DNA from 3 places in the Lentzea sp. JNUCC 0626 genome. Region 3 is predicted to be linked to each of the others. Evidence: riboswitches for the same ligand, from Rfam matches in the RefSeq annotation. Region 3 holds a riboswitch; each other region holds the start of a gene.
The links. Region 3 has a riboswitch for cobalamin ahead of JNUCC0626_RS05060 (acyl-CoA thioesterase). Riboswitches for the same ligand answer to the same signal wherever they lie in the genome.

Region 1: it holds a riboswitch for cobalamin, as region 3 does, so the genes downstream of both, JNUCC0626_RS17425 (CbtB domain-containing protein) here and JNUCC0626_RS05060 (acyl-CoA thioesterase) in region 3, are expected to answer to the same signal.
Region 2: it holds a riboswitch for cobalamin, as region 3 does, so the genes downstream of both, metE (5-methyltetrahydropteroyltriglutamate--homocysteine S-methyltransferase) here and JNUCC0626_RS05060 (acyl-CoA thioesterase) in region 3, are expected to answer to the same signal.

What each region holds. Positions count from the first base shown of each region.
Region 1 is NZ_CP171635.1:4,097,728-4,103,249, reverse strand. It holds gene JNUCC0626_RS17445 (hypothetical protein) at 1-117, opposite strand, end outside; gene JNUCC0626_RS17440 (hypothetical protein) at 117-1,466, opposite strand; gene JNUCC0626_RS17435 (YbaB/EbfC family nucleoid-associated protein) at 1,506-1,922, opposite strand; gene JNUCC0626_RS17430 (CbtA family protein) at 1,983-2,738, opposite strand; gene JNUCC0626_RS17425 (CbtB domain-containing protein) at 2,766-2,954, opposite strand; cobalamin riboswitch at 2,987-3,161, opposite strand; gene JNUCC0626_RS17420 ((2Fe-2S)-binding protein) at 3,210-3,860, opposite strand; gene JNUCC0626_RS17415 (phosphoribosyl-ATP diphosphatase) at 3,969-4,232, shown strand; gene hisG (ATP phosphoribosyltransferase) at 4,249-5,109, shown strand; gene JNUCC0626_RS17405 (antibiotic biosynthesis monooxygenase family protein) at 5,106-5,417, shown strand; gene JNUCC0626_RS17400 (phosphoribosyltransferase) at 5,378-5,522, opposite strand, start outside.
Region 2 is NZ_CP171635.1:1,748,568-1,754,089, forward strand. It holds gene JNUCC0626_RS07845 (ribonucleotide-diphosphate reductase subunit beta) at 1-486, shown strand, start outside; gene JNUCC0626_RS07850 (ribonucleotide reductase N-terminal alpha domain-containing protein) at 503-2,188, shown strand; gene JNUCC0626_RS07855 (hypothetical protein) at 2,191-2,343, shown strand; gene JNUCC0626_RS07860 (NUDIX domain-containing protein) at 2,775-3,044, shown strand; cobalamin riboswitch at 3,224-3,457, shown strand; gene metE (5-methyltetrahydropteroyltriglutamate--homocysteine S-methyltransferase) at 3,577-5,522, shown strand, end outside.
Region 3 is NZ_CP171635.1:1,105,319-1,110,840, forward strand. It holds gene JNUCC0626_RS05045 (sensor histidine kinase) at 1-252, shown strand, start outside; gene JNUCC0626_RS05050 (response regulator) at 249-875, shown strand; partial or broken gene JNUCC0626_RS05055 (glycosyltransferase 87 family protein) at 1,055-1,768, shown strand; gene JNUCC0626_RS05060 (acyl-CoA thioesterase) at 2,029-2,541, opposite strand; cobalamin riboswitch at 2,563-2,764, opposite strand; gene JNUCC0626_RS05065 (carbohydrate-binding protein) at 2,825-3,214, opposite strand; partial or broken gene JNUCC0626_RS05070 (glycoside hydrolase family 3 protein) at 3,239-5,047, opposite strand; gene JNUCC0626_RS05075 (SMI1/KNR4 family protein) at 5,181-5,522, opposite strand, start outside.

The sequences.
Region 1 (5,522 bases), 3.0 Mb from region 3:
GTCGCCGCCGGCCGATTCCAGGCCGACGACGCGGACCTCGGTGCGCGTCGTGAACGTGCGCCCGCCGACGGACGCCACGGTCTCGGTGGGGGTGAAGCGCTTGGGCCGCCACCACATCAGAAGTCGAGCTCCTGGTCGGTCCTCGCCGCGTCCTGGTCCGCGCCGCGCTGGTCGTACGTGATCGTCTTGACCGCGCCGTCGAGGAAGCCCGCCGCCTTGTTCGCGATCTTGACCGGGTCGGTGTACTTCATGCCGTCGGGACCGCTCTGGTCGAGGCCGATCGCCTTCTCGGCGTTGCTGAAGGCGGACTTGGAGAGCGCCTCGCCGAGCGTGCCCGGCTTCTTGGCGGCGCCTTCGAGGAACGCCTTGCCGACCTTCGACTCGGCCAGCACGGCCCGGATCCGGCGCAGCACGTCCATGATCTTCTGGATGATCGAGCGGACCTTGCCGACCTCGCCGGTCGCCTTGCCCACCGAGATCGCCGACTCGACGCCCGTCGCGGCACCGGCGGCCACCTCGGACGCACCGCACGTCGGGATCGCCGCGAGCTGAGCGGCGATCCAGGTGACGACGAGCCACTCGATCAGGTCGCTCAAGATCCCCTTCAGGACGTCTTCGGCGATCTGCATGAACATCGAGCTGCCCTGCAACAGCGACGCGATGTGCCCGGCGGTGCCGGCCGTCGACTCGATGCCGTGGTGGAAGCTGCCGAGCTTCTCCGCCGCCCGGTCGCCTGCGGCGGACTTCCAGCTCCGCAAGCCTTCCTGGAGCTGTTCGTCGAACGTGCGCGCGAGTTCCTCGGTCTGCTTCGCGATGTCGTTGAACGCGCCCGCGGCCTTGCTGGTCGCCGCCGGGTCGCCGGAGACCAGGTCGACGGCCTGCTTGAGCGGCGCCACGACGTCGAGCAGCCAGCCGAGTCCTTTGGAGATCAGGAAGTTCAACGGGTCGGAGATCGCGCCCGCGAACTTCATGCCCTCCTGCACGAACCCGTTCATGTCGGAGATGACGCTGACGACGTCCTTGGCGATCGCCATGCCGTCGCCGGACTTGATGGACTCGCCGAGCTTCGCGCTGTCCTTCATGAGCGAGTAGCTGCTGCCGCCGAACGGAACGGACTTCGCGGCCTGCTTGCCGACGGTGCTGCCGGAGAACTGGCCCGAGTAGCTCTTGACAAGGGCGTCCACAGTGGACTGCTCGTGGCCCGCGTAGGTCTGCGCGGTCGCGGCGAGCGTGGAGTCGATCCTGCCGAAGCCCTCGGTCATCTTGCCGAAGTGGCCGTGCAGGTCGCCCAGCAACGCGTCGTACTGCTCGTACATGCCGAGCAGGTGGCCCAGCGCGCCCCAGCTGATCGCGGGCACGGACGCGGACCTGGCGGCGGCGTCGAGCTTCGCGGACGTGTCGCCCAGCGTGCCGACCGACCGGCCGCACTGGGCCAGCGCGGCCGGGTGCACCTCGATGCCGGTCACCAGCGCTCGTCCTTGCGGAAGATGCTGCCGGTGTCCTCGTCATCGGTCCGGGGCGGCGGCGACGACGGGGGGAGAGGCCGGGTGCCCGAAGACCTCCTGCTGCGTCTTCAGGACCCGGTCCGCGATCGGCAGGCCGGTGTGGCCCTGCACGATCTGGGCCTGCTGCCGCGCGGCGGCCGCGATGGCCTGCCGCACGGTCGCCATTACGGTCTGGGAGAGCTGGCCCGGGCTCAGCCGCTTCGCCTCGTCGGTGAACCGGATGTCCTTGATGGAACCGGACAAACCGGCGACGACCGTGACGGCGTGGTCGGGTGACTGGGCGCTCGCCTCGACGTCTCTGAGTTCTGTGCCCATCGCGTCGTAACCGGCGGCGCGGGCGTCAGCGGCGCGGTTCGCCTGCTCGAAGAAGTCGAGCTTCTGACGCATCTGTTCCAGCAACTCGGCGCTGTCAGGCATGCGCCGAACGTACCAATGACGCCTGGGCGAGGTGGCCGCACGTGCGGCCACCCCACACCATCAGGCGACAGCGGCCTTCTCGGAGGCCTTGGCCCTGCGCGCGGCCGGGTCGATCAGCAGGCCGAACACCACGCCGATGCCGACGTAGAGCGTGGCCAGCTGGGCGAGCGAGCTGAGGCGGAACTGCCACAGGACGTTCACCGGCATGTCCGCGGGAATCGTGTCCGGCGGGGCCGGGAACGCGAGCAGCACCACGGCGGTGGCCGCGGCGACCGCGAGCAGCACGGCCGTCGTCCGCACCGGCTGCGACTGCGCGTGCAACTGCGCGGCGAGCCAGCTGGCACCCCACACGATCAGCAGACCGGCCACCACCACGCCGAGGTAGAGCGCGGTGCGGTAGTTCACCGTCTCCGGGTCGCCCACGGCGGGCGGGTTGGCCGGGTACTTGATCCACGGCAGCAGCGCCACTGCACCGAAGACCGCGGCACCGAACGCGAAGCTGCGGCTGAACGGCGTGCGATCGGTGAACCAGCGCTTCGACAGCGCGTAGGCCGTGGCGAACACCAGGCCCACCGCGATGCCGACGATCACCACGCCGAGCATGCCGCCCACGACCTGGGCGCCGCGGCTGACGAGCTCCTCCTCGCCGCCGTGGGAGTGGCCGGCCTCTTCACCGGCGGGTGCGCGAGCCTCCTCGACCGCGAGCGCGGCCCGGATCGGGATCTCGGTCACCAGCAACTGCACGAGCGCGGACGCGAGACCGGCGATGCCGCCGGCCGCGATTCCGCGCAGCGCAAGGGACTTGTACGTCGTCATGACTTCCCTGCCTGGGGATTCGGGGAGCTAGTGGCAGGGGACGCCGAGGGCGTGGCGGCCGTCGTGGAAGAACTCGTGCAGCAGCTCCGAGCCCGCGCCGAGCGCGAGACCGTTCTCCTGCAGGACGAGGTACGTGACGATCAGGCCGAGCAGTGCGACGGCGAACGCCCACTTCGGCACCTGGACGGCGGACAGATTTGCTGCGGGGCTCGTCATGACGGGCTCCTCCATACCTCGTGGAAGTCAACTCTCCTAGCGGCGCCGCAGCCGGTCTCCTGACTCCCGGATCAACGCTGCCCCCGCGTCTTCCCAGCCCCGGCGGGGACCAGTGACGTGCTCGGCGGGGATCGCTTCCCGGTCACAGTGGCGAGGACCGCGCCGGATTCACACCGGCTTCCCGTCACTGCGGCGCGTGCACCGTAAGTTGAGCCGGCGTTCAAGCACAACCGGCCATAAGAGTTGTTGCGTTCCTCACTTCACGAGTGGACAGTCACCACACTTCCCACCTGCGGCAACGCGGTAGTACAGACAACACGACCGACGCCGGAACGTGACCTCGCCGGGAAAAGTCAGGAATTCTCCCGCCTGTTCGAACGGGGCCGCGCTCATGAGCTGTTCGCCGCGTTCTTCCGCTTCCTCCGCCGTGAGCATGTGTGCGCGAACGACCATTTTGAGCGCGCCCGCGACGTTCGACATCGCGTTGCCCCACAGCAACCCGCTCGCCACCGGCGTGACGGCCTGGATCGCCGCGACCACGGGTGCGAGCGCCTCGGCGGCGGGCGGTCCGAGCCGGGGCTGGTCGATGCGCACGCTCAGGCCGTTGGTGGGGTGGTGCTGCCACCACAGGTTCTCCGGCCGGACATCGATCGGGAGGTGCGCGGCCGTGAGCGGGCTGAGCAACCGGGCCGTGTAACTGAGGAAGAACAGGCTGGCGGCGACGCGCGGTTCGTCGGCTTTGTAGCGGACCGCGATGGCGTCGATGGTGGTCTTGAGGGCCGGGCCTTCGAGCAACGCCGTTCCGGGCAGCCACGACTCGTCCGGACGGCCCACGTCGAGGGCGAAGAACGGGTTGATCCCGCGCACCCGGCGCAGCGCTTCGAGAACCTCGGCGAACTCAGACACGGAAGTTCACGCTACCGGGTGTCCATGCAGGACAGATCACGTCCAACGCCTGGGACAGATGCGACCGCGGTGTGGACGGGGGGTCGGGGGATGGGAGGATGTCATGCCGTGAAGACCTTCGATTCCCTGTTCGCTGAACTGACCGAACGAGCCGCCACCAAGCCGGAGGGATCCGGCACCGTCGCCGCGCTCGAGGCCGGGGTCCATGCGCAGGGCAAGAAGGTCCTGGAGGAGGCGGGCGAGGTCTGGATCGCCGCCGAGTACGAGTCCGACGAGAAGCTCTCCGAAGAGATCTCGCAGCTGCTCTACCGCCTCCAGGTGCTCATGCTGGGCCGTGGGCTCACCCTCGAAGACGTGTACAAGTACCTCTGACTGAAAAGACTTCCACATGCTGCGCGTAGCAGTCCCGAACAAGGGCGCGCTCGCCGAACGCGCCTCCGCCATGCTCACCGAGGCCGGCTACCGGCAGCGGCACGAGCCGCGTGACCTGACCGTCCTCGACAACAACAACGACGTCGAGTTCTTCTTCCTGCGTCCCAAGGACATCGCGATCTACGTGGCGTCCGGTGACCTCGATCTCGGCATCACCGGCCGCGACCTGGCCGCCGACTCGGGCGCCGACGACAACGGCTCCTCCGTCGAGGAGTTGCTGGCGCTGGGCTTCGGCTCGTCGACCTTCCGGTACGCGGGGCCTCGCGGCACCGACTGGAAGGTCGAGGACCTCGAGGGCAAGCGCCTCGCCACGGCGTACCCGAAGCTCGTGGGCCGCGATCTCAAGGCCCGCGGCATCACCGCCAAGGTGATCCGCCTCGACGGCGCGGTGGAGATCTCGATCCAGCTCGGCGTCGCCGACCTGATCGCCGACGTGGTCGGCTCGGGCCGGACGCTCAAGCAGCACGACCTGGTGCCGTTCGGCGACCCGATCTGCGAGTCGGAGGCGGTCCTCGTGCACCGCAACGGCTCGGAGCTCACGGCCGCCAAGAAGCAGCTCACCGCCCGTCTGCAGGGCGTCGTGTTCGCGCAGCAGTACCTGATGCTCGACTACGACTGCCCGCGCTCGATCCTGGACGACGCCATCGCGCTGACGCCGGGCCTCGAGTCGCCGACGGTCGCGCCGCTGGCCAACCCGGACTGGGCGGCCGTGCGGGCGATGGTGTCGCGCAAGGAAGCGAACAACGTGATGGACGCGCTCGCGGCCATCGGTGCCAAGGCCGTGCTGGCCTCGGACATCAGGTTCTGCCGCCTGTGATCACGGAGCACGCCCTGCTCGACGTCCTGCCGGGTTCCGAGCAGGACTTCGAGTGGGCGTTCGGCGAGGCGCGGGAGCTGATCTCCGCCTCGCCGGGCTTCCGCGGCCTCGAACTGCTGCGCTGCCTGGAGACGCCGTCGCGGTACCTGCTGCTCGTGCGGTGGGACTCTCTTGAGGATCACACGGTGGGGTTCCGGCAGGGGCCGACCTATGAGCGGTGGTCTTCGTTGCTGCACCGCTTCTACTCGCCGTTCCCGGTCGTGTCGCACTACGAGAGCGCGCTGAGCACCTCGTCGTCCGTGGTCTGATCGAAGCTGTCGTACCAGCGGCTCACGGCCTGGAAGTGCTTCGGCGTGAGGATCGCGACGACCGGCGTCCGGAACGTCCGCAGCGCGTCTCTCGCGGCCACCGGC
Region 2 (5,522 bases), 640 kb from region 3:
AAGCACTTCCAGTCACAGGGCAAGAACCTGATCCAGAACGTGGTTTCCGGCATCAACTTCTCGGCCCGTGACGAGAACCTGCACGCCACCGGCGGCGCCTGGTTGTTCAACACCCTCCTCGACGAGTACCGCGCCACGCCCGGCGCGGTGAAGGAGGAGATCGACGACCTGGTGACTCGCGTCCGGGCCGTGGCGGAGCACCTGTACCACCACGAGGCACGCATCGTCGAAATGCTCTTCTCGCACGGCCCCATCGACGGGATCCGCGAGGACGACCTGGACACCTTCGTGAAGTCCCGGGTCAACATGACGCTGGAGAACATGAATCTCGAGCCGCTGTTCGAGATCGGTGACAATCCCGTCGCCGAATGGTTCTACTCCGGCATCAACGGCACCCAGTTCCACGACTTCTTCCAGGTCACCGGTAACGAGTACAACCGCAACGTCGGCGAGATGGACTTCACCTTCGACGACGATGCTTTCTGAGCAGAGAGAAGCCGCAGTGAGTATCTGGGAGTCGCTGAGCGCCGAACGCAAGGCGCTGCAAGCAGCCGGGGAGATCCCACCCTTCATGACGACAGCCGGATATTCGATGTTCGTCAAGAAGTACATCGAGATGGACGGGACGGTGAAGTCGCGGTACGAGAAGATCGCCCGTACCGCCGCCGACATCGCCGACGAGTTGTATCCGCGCACCGGCGGCGAGGGCTGGTACGACGCGTTCTTCGAGGTGATCTGGAAGGGCTGGCTGTCGCCGTCCACGCCGGTCCTGGCGAACCTCGGTACCGACCGCGGGTTGCCGGTCAGCTGTGAGGGCTCCTACATCGAGGATTCGGTGTGGGGTTTCTACGACACCCTCAAAGAGGCGGCGCTGCTGTCCCAGCAGGGTTTCGGCACGTCCGCCTACCTGGGTGACATTCGTCCGCGTGGCGCGAAGTTCTCCGACAACGGCAAGGCCAACGGGGTCGTGCCGGTGTTCCAGAACTTCGTGGAGATGACCAACCAGATCAGTCAGGGTTCGACCCGGCGCGGGTCGTGGGCCGGGTACCTGCCGGTCGACCACGACGACTTCTTCGAGCTGGCCGACCTGATCTTCCGGGAGCCGGCGAACAAGAACGTCGGCTGGATCTTCACCCAGGACTTCATCGACCGGCTCGTCTCCGGCGACGCCGACGCACTCGCCCGGTACAAGCGGGTTCTGAAGATCCGGGCGGTCCTCGGCAAGGGCTACATCTGGAAGGTCGACACCGTCAACGACCTCCAGACCGAGAGCTACAAGGCGAACGGCCTGGCCAACAAGGCGTCCAACCTGTGCTCGGAGATCACGCTGTTCTCCGACGAGGACCACTCGTACACCTGCGTGCTGTCGTCGCTGAACCTGGCCACGTACCGCGAGTGGGAGGGCACCGACGTCGCGTTCACCGCGACGGTCTTCCTCGACGCGGTCGCCGAGGCGTTCCTGCGCCGGGCCCGTGAGATCCGCGGCCTGGAGCGGGCGATCCGCTACACCGAGAAGGCCCGCAGCCTGGGCCTCGGTGTCATGGGCTACCACGACATGCTCCAGCAGCGGATGATCGCGTTCGAGTCGCCGGAAGCCCGCGAGATCAACAAGGCGGTGTTCGCTTCGATCGCCGAGCAGGCGAACCGGGCCTCGGTGTGGATGGGTGAGGTCGCCGGAGTTCCCGAGTGGTGCGTCGGGCGGCGCAACAGCCACCTGATGGCGGTCGCCCCGACGATGAGCACCGCGTTGATCGTCGGCGGCACCAGCCAGGGCATCGAACCGTTCGTGGCGAACGTCTGGAACCAGACCACCTCGGCGGGTGAGATGGCCCGGGCCAACCCGAACCTGGTCTCGTTGATGAAGGAACGGGACGTCTACACCAGCGAGACGATCGACGACATCGTCGACAACGACGGCTCGGTGCAGCACGTGGACTGGCTGAAGGACGAGGAGAAGTCGGTCTTCAAGACTGCCTACGAGATCGACCAGGAAGTCATTCTCACGCAGGCCGCCGACCGGCAGCGGTTCATCGACCAGTCGCAGTCGCTGAACCTGTTCTTCAACGCGGACGCGACCCCTCAGGAAATCAGCCGCATTCACAAGAAGGCGCTGCTGGACCCGTACATCAAGAGTCTTTACTACATGCGTTCCCGGGCGGGCGTGCAGGCAAGCAAACAGAGGAGATGAGAATGAGTGAGCAGAGTGCCGTGATCGAGGCGGCGGGTCCGGTGGCGACGGAGGGCTCCGCCGACGCGGACTTCGCGATCGACTGGGACGACGACGACATGGAAGTGGGCCTGACCTGCCGCATGGAAGAGGGCTGCGTGACCTGCGAAGGCTGACCCTGGCGGCCACAGCTGCACGCCGGTGCCTGGTGCGGAGGTCGACGCCTCCAGGTGGTGCCGCTCTGGTCCGTGCGCCTTCGGCCACAACGCGGGCAGGTTTTTCCTCTGGCGGGCGGCAAGTTAGGTACCTAACTTGCCGCCCGCGGCGGCGTTAGGTCGCCTGTACCAGTTTCCTGAGTCTCCCTGGCTGGGCCGAGGACGGGCTTGCGGGCGGATGCTGTCGAACGTGCGTGGTGACCACTCGCCACCGATCAACAGCATGCGGTTCAGGTGGTCGAGCACTCGCTGGACTTTCCTCGTGTCTGGTTTTGTTGGCGTGTCGAGGCTCTTGCGGCGAACGCGGAGACTGTAAGTGGTTTCGGTGTCAGTGGAGCTGCCTCCCCAGCCGGTGCTGGTAGCGATGTCCCAACCGCGTTGGCGTCGCATCTGTGCGGCGAAGGCACGCAGGTCGTGGATCTTGCAGCCGCAGTTCAGGCGCAGACTTTTGCCCACGTAGGTGGCGCGGTCATTGGGTTCGCGGTCTTGAGGGACCAGCTGACCGAGTGCCAGGTGGGGGCTTGCAGTCCGGCGAGACCCCTGTGCAGGCGCTACGGCGGGAGTTGCGCGAGGAAGTCGGCCTCGTCGTCGACGATGATCCGCCGCGTGTCTGGCGTCAGGAGGTGCTGTCGCCCAGGTACGCCACGGACTGCAGGTGGTAGACGTTGGCTGAGATAGCCGGCTATCGAGGTGCTGACTTGTTCTCCCCGCGCGACCTCGCCTCGCCGGTCGCGACCTTGCTCACCGAAGAAGTTCCGGCTGAGCCGCTCTTGCTCGGGTTGTGAACAACTGGTTCCCATGGGCTGGGACAAGACCTAGAAATCGAGCGGTCCTGTACCGCTACAGTGAGTGTGCAGCTGGTTCGGCCGTCGCGAGTTCGTGGTGGTGGTCGAGGCAAGAGGGAATCCGGTGTGAATCCGGGACTGCCCCGCAGCGGTGAGTGGGAACGACCGCCGTCTGCCTCTTCGAGAGGCGAGCACTGAGCCGGGAGGCTTGGGAAGCGACGGCCAGTAGGAACCCGGCGCGAGCCGGAACGCCCATGAGTCCGAAGACCTGCCCGCTGTGCATCCACGACCGTGGGTGCAGGCCGAGACCTCGCGGGTGGGTCGGTGGCGAAGCACGGCCCGGTCAACGGCCGTGGTTTGTCGCGCGCTCCTTTCCGCAGGTCCACGTGGACTCGCGAAGGAGAGCCCCGTGACCCAGACCGTTCCGTCCAGCCGTGCCACCGTCCACGGCTATCCGCGCCAGGGTGCGCAGCGGCAGTTGAAGAAGGCGATCGAGTCCTACTGGGCTGGTCGCAGCGATGCCGATGCCCTGCTGCGTACCGCGCGTGAGCTGCGGTTGCAGAACCTGGCGGAGCTGCGTGACGCCGGGATCGACGAGGTTCCGAGCAACTACTTCTCGTTCTACGACCACGTGCTGGACACGGCCGTGCTGTTCGGTGCGGTTCCGGAGCGGCACCTGGCCGCGGTTCCCGACGCCACGACTCCGGCAGGTCAGCTGGACCGCTACTTCGCGATGGCTCGCGGTACCGCGGAGGCGCCGCCGCTGGAGATGACGAAGTGGTTCGACACCAACTACCACTACCTCGTGCCCGAACTCGGCCCAGACACCACCTTCACCCTCGACGCGAGCAAGCCGCTCGCCGAGTTCGCCGAAGCGTTCGCCGAGGGTGTGACGACGCGGCCGGTGCTGGTCGGGCCGGTCACGTTCCTGTTGCTGGCCAAGGACCCGACGGGCACCGAAGGCTTCCGGCCACTGGACCTGCTGGACCAGCTCGTGCCGCTGTACGCGGAGCTGCTGGGCAAGCTGCACGAGGCAGGCGCGGAGTGGGTGCAGATCGACGAGCCCGCGCTCGTGACCGACCAGCCGGCCGACGTGCTGGCCAAGGTCGCGGAGACCTACGCGCGGCTGGCCGCCGCACCTGCGCGCCCGAAGATCCTGGTCGCGACGTACTTCGACCGGCTCGGGGACGCGTTGCCGGTGCTGGCGAAGGCTCCTGTCGAGGGGCTGGCGCTGGACTTCACCGGTGATGCCGCGGCCAACCTCGACGCGCTCGCGTCCGTGGGTGGGCTGGGGGACAAGCGGCTTGTCGCCGGTGTGGTCAACGGGCGCAACATCTGGGCCGCGGATCTCACCGCCGCGTTGAGCACCCTCGGCACCCTGCTCGGGCTGGCGGGGTCGGTGGACGTGGCGGCGTCGTGTTCGTTGTTGCACGTGCCGTACGACGTGACGCTGGAGAGCGATCTCGACACCGAGATCGCGGGCTGGTTGTCGTTCGCGCGGCAGAAGCTCGAGGAGATCGTCACGCTGCGACGCGGGCTGACCGAGGGCCACGCCGCGATCAGCAACGTCCTGCACGTCAACCAGAGCCGGTTGGCGTCGCGGGCGGCGTCGCCGATCGTGAAGGTGCCCGCGGTGCGTGAGCGGGTCGCCGCGGTCACGGCCGCGGACCTGCGGCGCACCAGCGCGTACGGCACGCGGGCGAAGGCTCAGCACGAGCGGTTGAACCTGCCCCAGCTGCCGACCACGACCATCGGCTCGTTCCCGCAGACGCAGGAGCTGCGCAAGGCCCGTGCCGAGGTCCGGTCCGGGAAGATCGACCAGGCCGCGTACCAGGAGGCGATGCGCGCCGAGATCCGGTCGGTGATCGCCGAGCAGGAGAAGATCGGGCTGGACGTGCTGGTGCACGGCGAGCCCGAGCGCAACGACATGGTGCAGTACTTCGGCGAGCAGCTCACGGGGTTCCTGGCCACGCAGCACGGCTGGGTGCAGTCCTACGGCACGCGCTACGTCCGGCCGCCGCTGATCGTCGGCGACGTTTCCCGGCCCGCGCCGATGACCGTCGAGTGGTCTACCTACGCGCAGAGCCAGACGGAACGTCCGGTCAAGGGCATGCTCACCGGTCCGGTGACAATGCTCGCGTGGTCGTTCGTGCGCGACGACCAGCCGGAGGGCGACACCGCACGGCAGGTCGCGCTCGCGTTGCGCGACGAGGTCGTGGACCTGGAGGCGGCCGGGATCTCGGTGATCCAGGTCGACGAGCCGGCGCTGCGCGAGACCCTGCCGCTGCGCACGGCCGACCGGGCCGCGTACCTGGAGTGGGCCGTCGCCTCGTTCCAACTGGCGACGGCGGGCGT
Region 3 (5,522 bases):
CAGGAGGCGTTGACCAACGTCCGCAAGCACGCCTTCGACGCCACGGTCGTGGAGGTGGAGGTGCGGTCGACCGGCGAGGCGGTGCTGCTGTCCGTTGTGGACAACGGCACGACGCGACCCGTGCACTCGGGCGGGTTCGGGATCGTGGGCATGCGGGAACGGGTGAGCGAACTGGGCGGCCGGTTCTTCGCGGGTGCGACGGGGGACGGCTGGCTCGTCACCGCCGAGCTGCCGCTGGAGGTGCGCGCGTGATCTCCGTGCTCATCGCCGAGGACCAGGACATGGTGCGCGCCGGGTTCCGGCTGATTCTCGAAGCCCAGCCGGACATCAGCGTGATCGCGGACGTGCCGGACGGGATCAGCGCCGTTCAGCAGGCCCGCGCGCTGGAGCCGGACGTGTGCCTGGTCGACGTGCGGATGCCCGGCCTGGACGGCCTGGAGGTCACCCGGCAGCTCGCGCCGCACACCCGCGTGGTGGTCGTGACGACGTTCGACAGCGACGACGTGCTGAACAAGGCGCTGGACCTCGGCGCGTGCGGCTTTCTGACCAAGGACGCGAGCCCTGTGTTGCTGGCCGAGGCGGTCAGGTCGGCGGCGCGCGGGGACGTCCTGGTGTCGCCGCAGGTGGTGCTGCGGGTGTTGCGGCGCTCCCAGGCGCCGGTCGCCTCCGCCGACGCCCAGGTGCTGGTCGAACGGGAGTTGGAAGTCGTGCGGCAGGTCGCGAAAGGCCTGAGCAACAACGAGATCGCGGCCGTGCTGAAGGTGTCGGTGTCGTCGGTGAAGGCGTACCTGGCGTCGGTGCAGGCCAAGGTCGGTGCGCGCAACCGGGTCGAGATCGTCGCGTGGGCGTTCCGCGCGCACGTGGTGGCCGGCTGACCATGGCCACCTGGCCAGTTCTCTCTGTTGGCCTGCCTGAACGGCCATGATCTTGGTGCTCTCCGGCCGATCCTGAGGCACCCGATCGCGCGGCAGCGTGTCGAGGTGTGAGAAACCTCTGGGGCGCAACGGTTGCCGGTCTGCTCGTCTGGGTCGTCGTGCGGAGCTTCGGCACCGGCGTGATCGATCTCCGCGTCTACCTCGCGGGCGGCGAGGCGTGGCTCGCCGGCACCGACCTGTACACCGCTGATTTCCAGGCCTACAAGGGATTGCCGTTCACCTACCCGCCCTTCGCGGCGATGTTGTTCGGCACTCTGACACCGCTTTCGCTCGCTGCTGCGGCACTGCTGTTCTCGGTGCTCGGCATCGGCCTGTTCACGGCGGCCGCGCGGGTGTGGGCGGGGTTCGGCCTGATCGCGGTGTTCCTGCTGCTCGAACCGCTGCGCATCACCCTGGACCTGGGGCAGATCAACCTGGTGCTGCTCGGCCTCGTGGCGCTGGACTGCCTGCTGCCGCGCACGTTCTGGCCGCGCGGGATGCTCGTCGGCCTGGCCGCCGCGATCAAGCTGACTCCGGCGATCTTCGTGCTGTTCTTCCTGTGCCGGGGTCGGTGGCGGCCGGCGTTGACGGCGGTCGCGACGTTCGGGGCGTGCGCGCTGCTCGCCCCCGGCCAGGCGAAGCAGTTCTGGCTGCACGCGATGCTCGACCCGGACCGCGTCGGCGGCCTCGCTTACACGGCGAACCAGTCGTTGCGCGGGCTGCTGGTCCGGATCGGCGCGCCGGAGTTCCTGTGGTTCGTCGCCGTGGCGGCGGTGCTGGCGTTGACCGTCGTCGTGGTGCCCCGGTTGCGTGACGACCTCACGGCTCTGGTGGCGACCGCTGCCGCCGGGCTGTTGATCTCACCGGTCTCGTGGTCGCATCACTGGGTGTGGATCGCGCCGGCTCTGGTGCTGTTGCACGGCCGGGTGCGGATCGCGGTGGCGGCGGTGTTCGCCGTCGGACCGCACTGGCTGCTGCCGTCGGCGGGGGACAGGGAGTTGGCGTGGACGTGGTGGCAGCATCTCGTCGGCAACACCTACGTGTGGCTGGCGCTCGCGTTCCTGGTCTGGTGCGCGGTGCGGCCGGGCGCGATCACCCGGCCGCGTGTGCTGGATCAGGCCGTGAGCGCGCGGGAGTCCTCGATGGCCGCCCGCCGGGCGAGCCGGTGGGCGCGGCGGATCTCGGCCTCGCCGAAGCGCCGGCGGTCCTCGTCCGTCACCGGCACGACCGGAGCCACGCCCCTCGGCGCCCCGACGTCGTCGACCGCCACCAGCACGATGTAGGCCGACGCCACGTGCACGGCGGGCACGGTGCTGTCCCAGCGGTCGGCGAGCGCCCTGACCCCGATCTCCATCGAGGTCGCGCCCGCCCAGTTGATCTGCGCGTGCAGGTGCAGCACGTCACCGACGCGCACGGGCACCCGGAACGTCATCTCGTCGATCGCCACGGTGACCGCGGCGCCCTCGGAGTGCCGGGCCGACACCACCCCCGCCAGGGAGTCGGCCAGCTTCATCAGCACACCGCCGTGGACCGTGCCCATCAGGTTGGTGTCGTTGTTGTCCATGATCTGCGACAGCGTCAGCCGCGACTCGGCGGGTGACTTTCCGGGCAGCACTGGGTGAATCACAAGCTCTCTCCTCGCGAGCGTGCGGATGGAACGCCGGCGGCAGGTCTTCGGACTCGTGGGCGCACCGCTCGCTCCTACCGGCCGCCGCTTCCCAGACTTTCGCCCAGTGCTTCCTGGCAGCTTTCGTTCCCACTCACCGCTGCGGGGCAGTCCCGGATTCACACCGGGTTCCCTCTTTCCTCGCTCCCGTCGCCGGGAGCGAACCGTCGGCCCGATCAGCCTAACCCGCACGCGCGAACGGGGGCCCCGGCACGTGGCCGGGACCCCCGTTTCCGCAGCTCGACTAGCGCACGAACTGGAACCAGTTCACGTTCGCCAGGTCACCGCCCGTGCCACCGGTCGCCACCAGGTAGAGCCGGTGCACACCGGTCGCACCCGAAGCGGCGGCCGTGCGGGTCGTCCACGTCTGCCAGCCGCCCGTGCTCGCCGCCGACACCGTCGCGACCACCGGGCCGGTCGGGCTGTCGAGGCGGTACTGCAGCGTGCCGTTGGCCGTGGAGCCCGACGCGAGCCTCGTGGTCACCGAGGTCGGCGGCGTGGCACCGAAGTCGACGTCCGCGTAGGCCACGTAGTCGCCCGGCGTCAGGTAGCCGACGTTCTGGCCGCAACCCGAGTCGGTGCACCGCTCGACCTGCGTGCCGCGCTGCTCGTCGTAGTACGAGGCGCCGATGATGTTGTAGGCGTTCTGCGTCGCCGGGAACTGCGTGCCGAAGCCGTACGGGAACAGCGGTGCCTTGCCGTCGCCGACGTTGATCGGCTGCTGCGAGGCGCTCTGCATCCACGTGAACGGCAGCGTGCCGGTCGGCTTGTAGTCGCCGAAGAGCACGTCCGCGACGCCGTTGCCCTCGGTGCCGGGCAGCCAGGCCGCCACCAGCGCGGTCCACTGCGGCAGCTGCGCCGCGATGTCCAGCGGGCGGCCGGACACGAGCACCACGACGACCGGGACACCGGTGGCGCGCAACGTGTTCAGCGTCGCGATGTCCTCGGCGTCGAGGCCGAGGCTGCCAGGCCGGTCGCCCGCGCCCTCGGTGTACGGGGTCTCACCGATGACGGCGATCGCGGCGTTGTACGTGCCGTCGATGCCGGTGCCGTTGCGGTTGTACGTCACCGTCGTGGACGTCGACAGGGCGCTGCGGATGCCTTGCAGGACAGTGGTTCCCGGCGTCACCGGGCCGCTGCCGCCCTGCCACGAGATCGTCCAGCCACCGCTCTGGTAGCCGATGTTGTCCGCGCTCTTGCCCGCCACGAAGATCTTCGACGCCGTCTTGGACAGCGGCAGCACGCCGTTCTGGTTCTTCAGCAGCACCTGCGACTTGCGCACGGCCTCGCGGGCCAGGGCGCGGTGCGCGGCGTTGCCGACGGTCGGCGTGTAGGAGCGGTCGGTCAGCGGCTTCTCGAACAGGCCGAGCTCGAACTTCTTGGTGAGGATGCGGCGGTTGGCGTCGTCGATGCGCGACATCGGCACGCGACCCGCCTGCACCTCCTGCTTGAGGTAGGTGATGAACTGACGCCACTCGGTCGGCACCATGATCATGTCGAGGCCGGCGTTGATCGAGTCGCGCACCTCGGCCGCGGTGAAGCCGGGCTGGCCGTCGATCTGGTCGATGGCGTTCCAGTCCGACACGACGAGGCCGCTGAAGCCGAGCTCGTTCTTCAGCACGTCGGTGATCAGGTACTTGTGGCCGTGCAGCTTCGTGCCGTTCCAGCTGCTGTAGGTGATCATGACCGAGCCGACGCCCTTGGCGATGGCGTCGCGGAACGGCGGCAGGTGCGTTGCCCGCAGTTCGGCCTCGCTGACCTGCGTGTTGCCCTGGTCGGTGCCGTTGGTCGTGCCGCCGTCACCGATGTAGTGCTTGGCGGTCGCGAGCACCGAACCGGGGTCGGACAGCTTCGAGCCCTGCAGGCCGGTGATCATCGTCGTCATCGCGGTGGCGTCCTGCGGCGTCTCACCGAACGACTCGTAGGTGCGGCCCCACCGGTCGTTGCGCGCGACGCACAGGCACGGCGCGAAGTCCCAGTCGATGCCGGTGCCCGACACCTCCTCGGCGGTGGCGCGGCCGATCCGCTGCACCAGGCCGGGGTCACGCGTCGCGCCGAGGCCGATGTTGTGCGGGAAGATCGTGGCGCCGACGACGTTGTTGTGCCCGTGCACGGCGTCCACGCCGTAGATCATGGGAATGCCCAGCGGCGTGGCCAACGCCGCGCGCTGGAAGTTGTCGTACATGTTCGCCCACGACGTGGCGTTGTTCGGCGACGGCGCGGAACCGCCACCGGACAGCAGGGACCCGATCCGGAAGTTCGTCAGGTCGGCGTTGCTGACCGCGTTGCGCTCGGCCTGCGTCATCTGCCCGACCTTCTCGTCGAGCGACATGCGGCCCAGCAGGTCGGCCACCCGAGCCGGGATCGGCTGCGTCGGGTCCTTGTAGATCGGGTCGGCCGCGGCGGCCGTACCGGTGGGGAGGACGGCGGCACTGAGCAGAAGTGCGGCCGCCAGGAACTTTCTCACAGGGCAGACCTCCGGGGGACGAGGTCCTGTTTACCTTGCGGCACAACAGGGTTGACCGGAGCGTAACCAGCGTTGACCTAATGGTATAGACCAACGGGGAACCGGAACCCGGACCGGTCCCCCGGTGGTGCGTTCAGCGGCACCAGGACTGGACCTGCTCGGCGAAGTCGGGGAACTCCGCCCGTGCCGCCGCCAGCACCTCGGCGGGCGTGCGGGGCGCGATCCCGGAGTGCTTCTCCGCCACCGCACGCAGTTCGGCGTTCTCCACCCCGCTGTCGGACCCGAACTCGACGGCCTCCTGCGGCCCCACCCCACCCGCGAGCAACCACAGGAACTCGCCGAGGCTCGTGGCCACCGGCCCGACCTCGCCCTCCGACCCGAAGAACACCACGGGCTGCGCCGTCAGCGGCCCCTCCCACACGATCCAGAGCACGGCGAGCCCACCCGTCCCGTCCTGCCCGAAGGCGCGGAACGC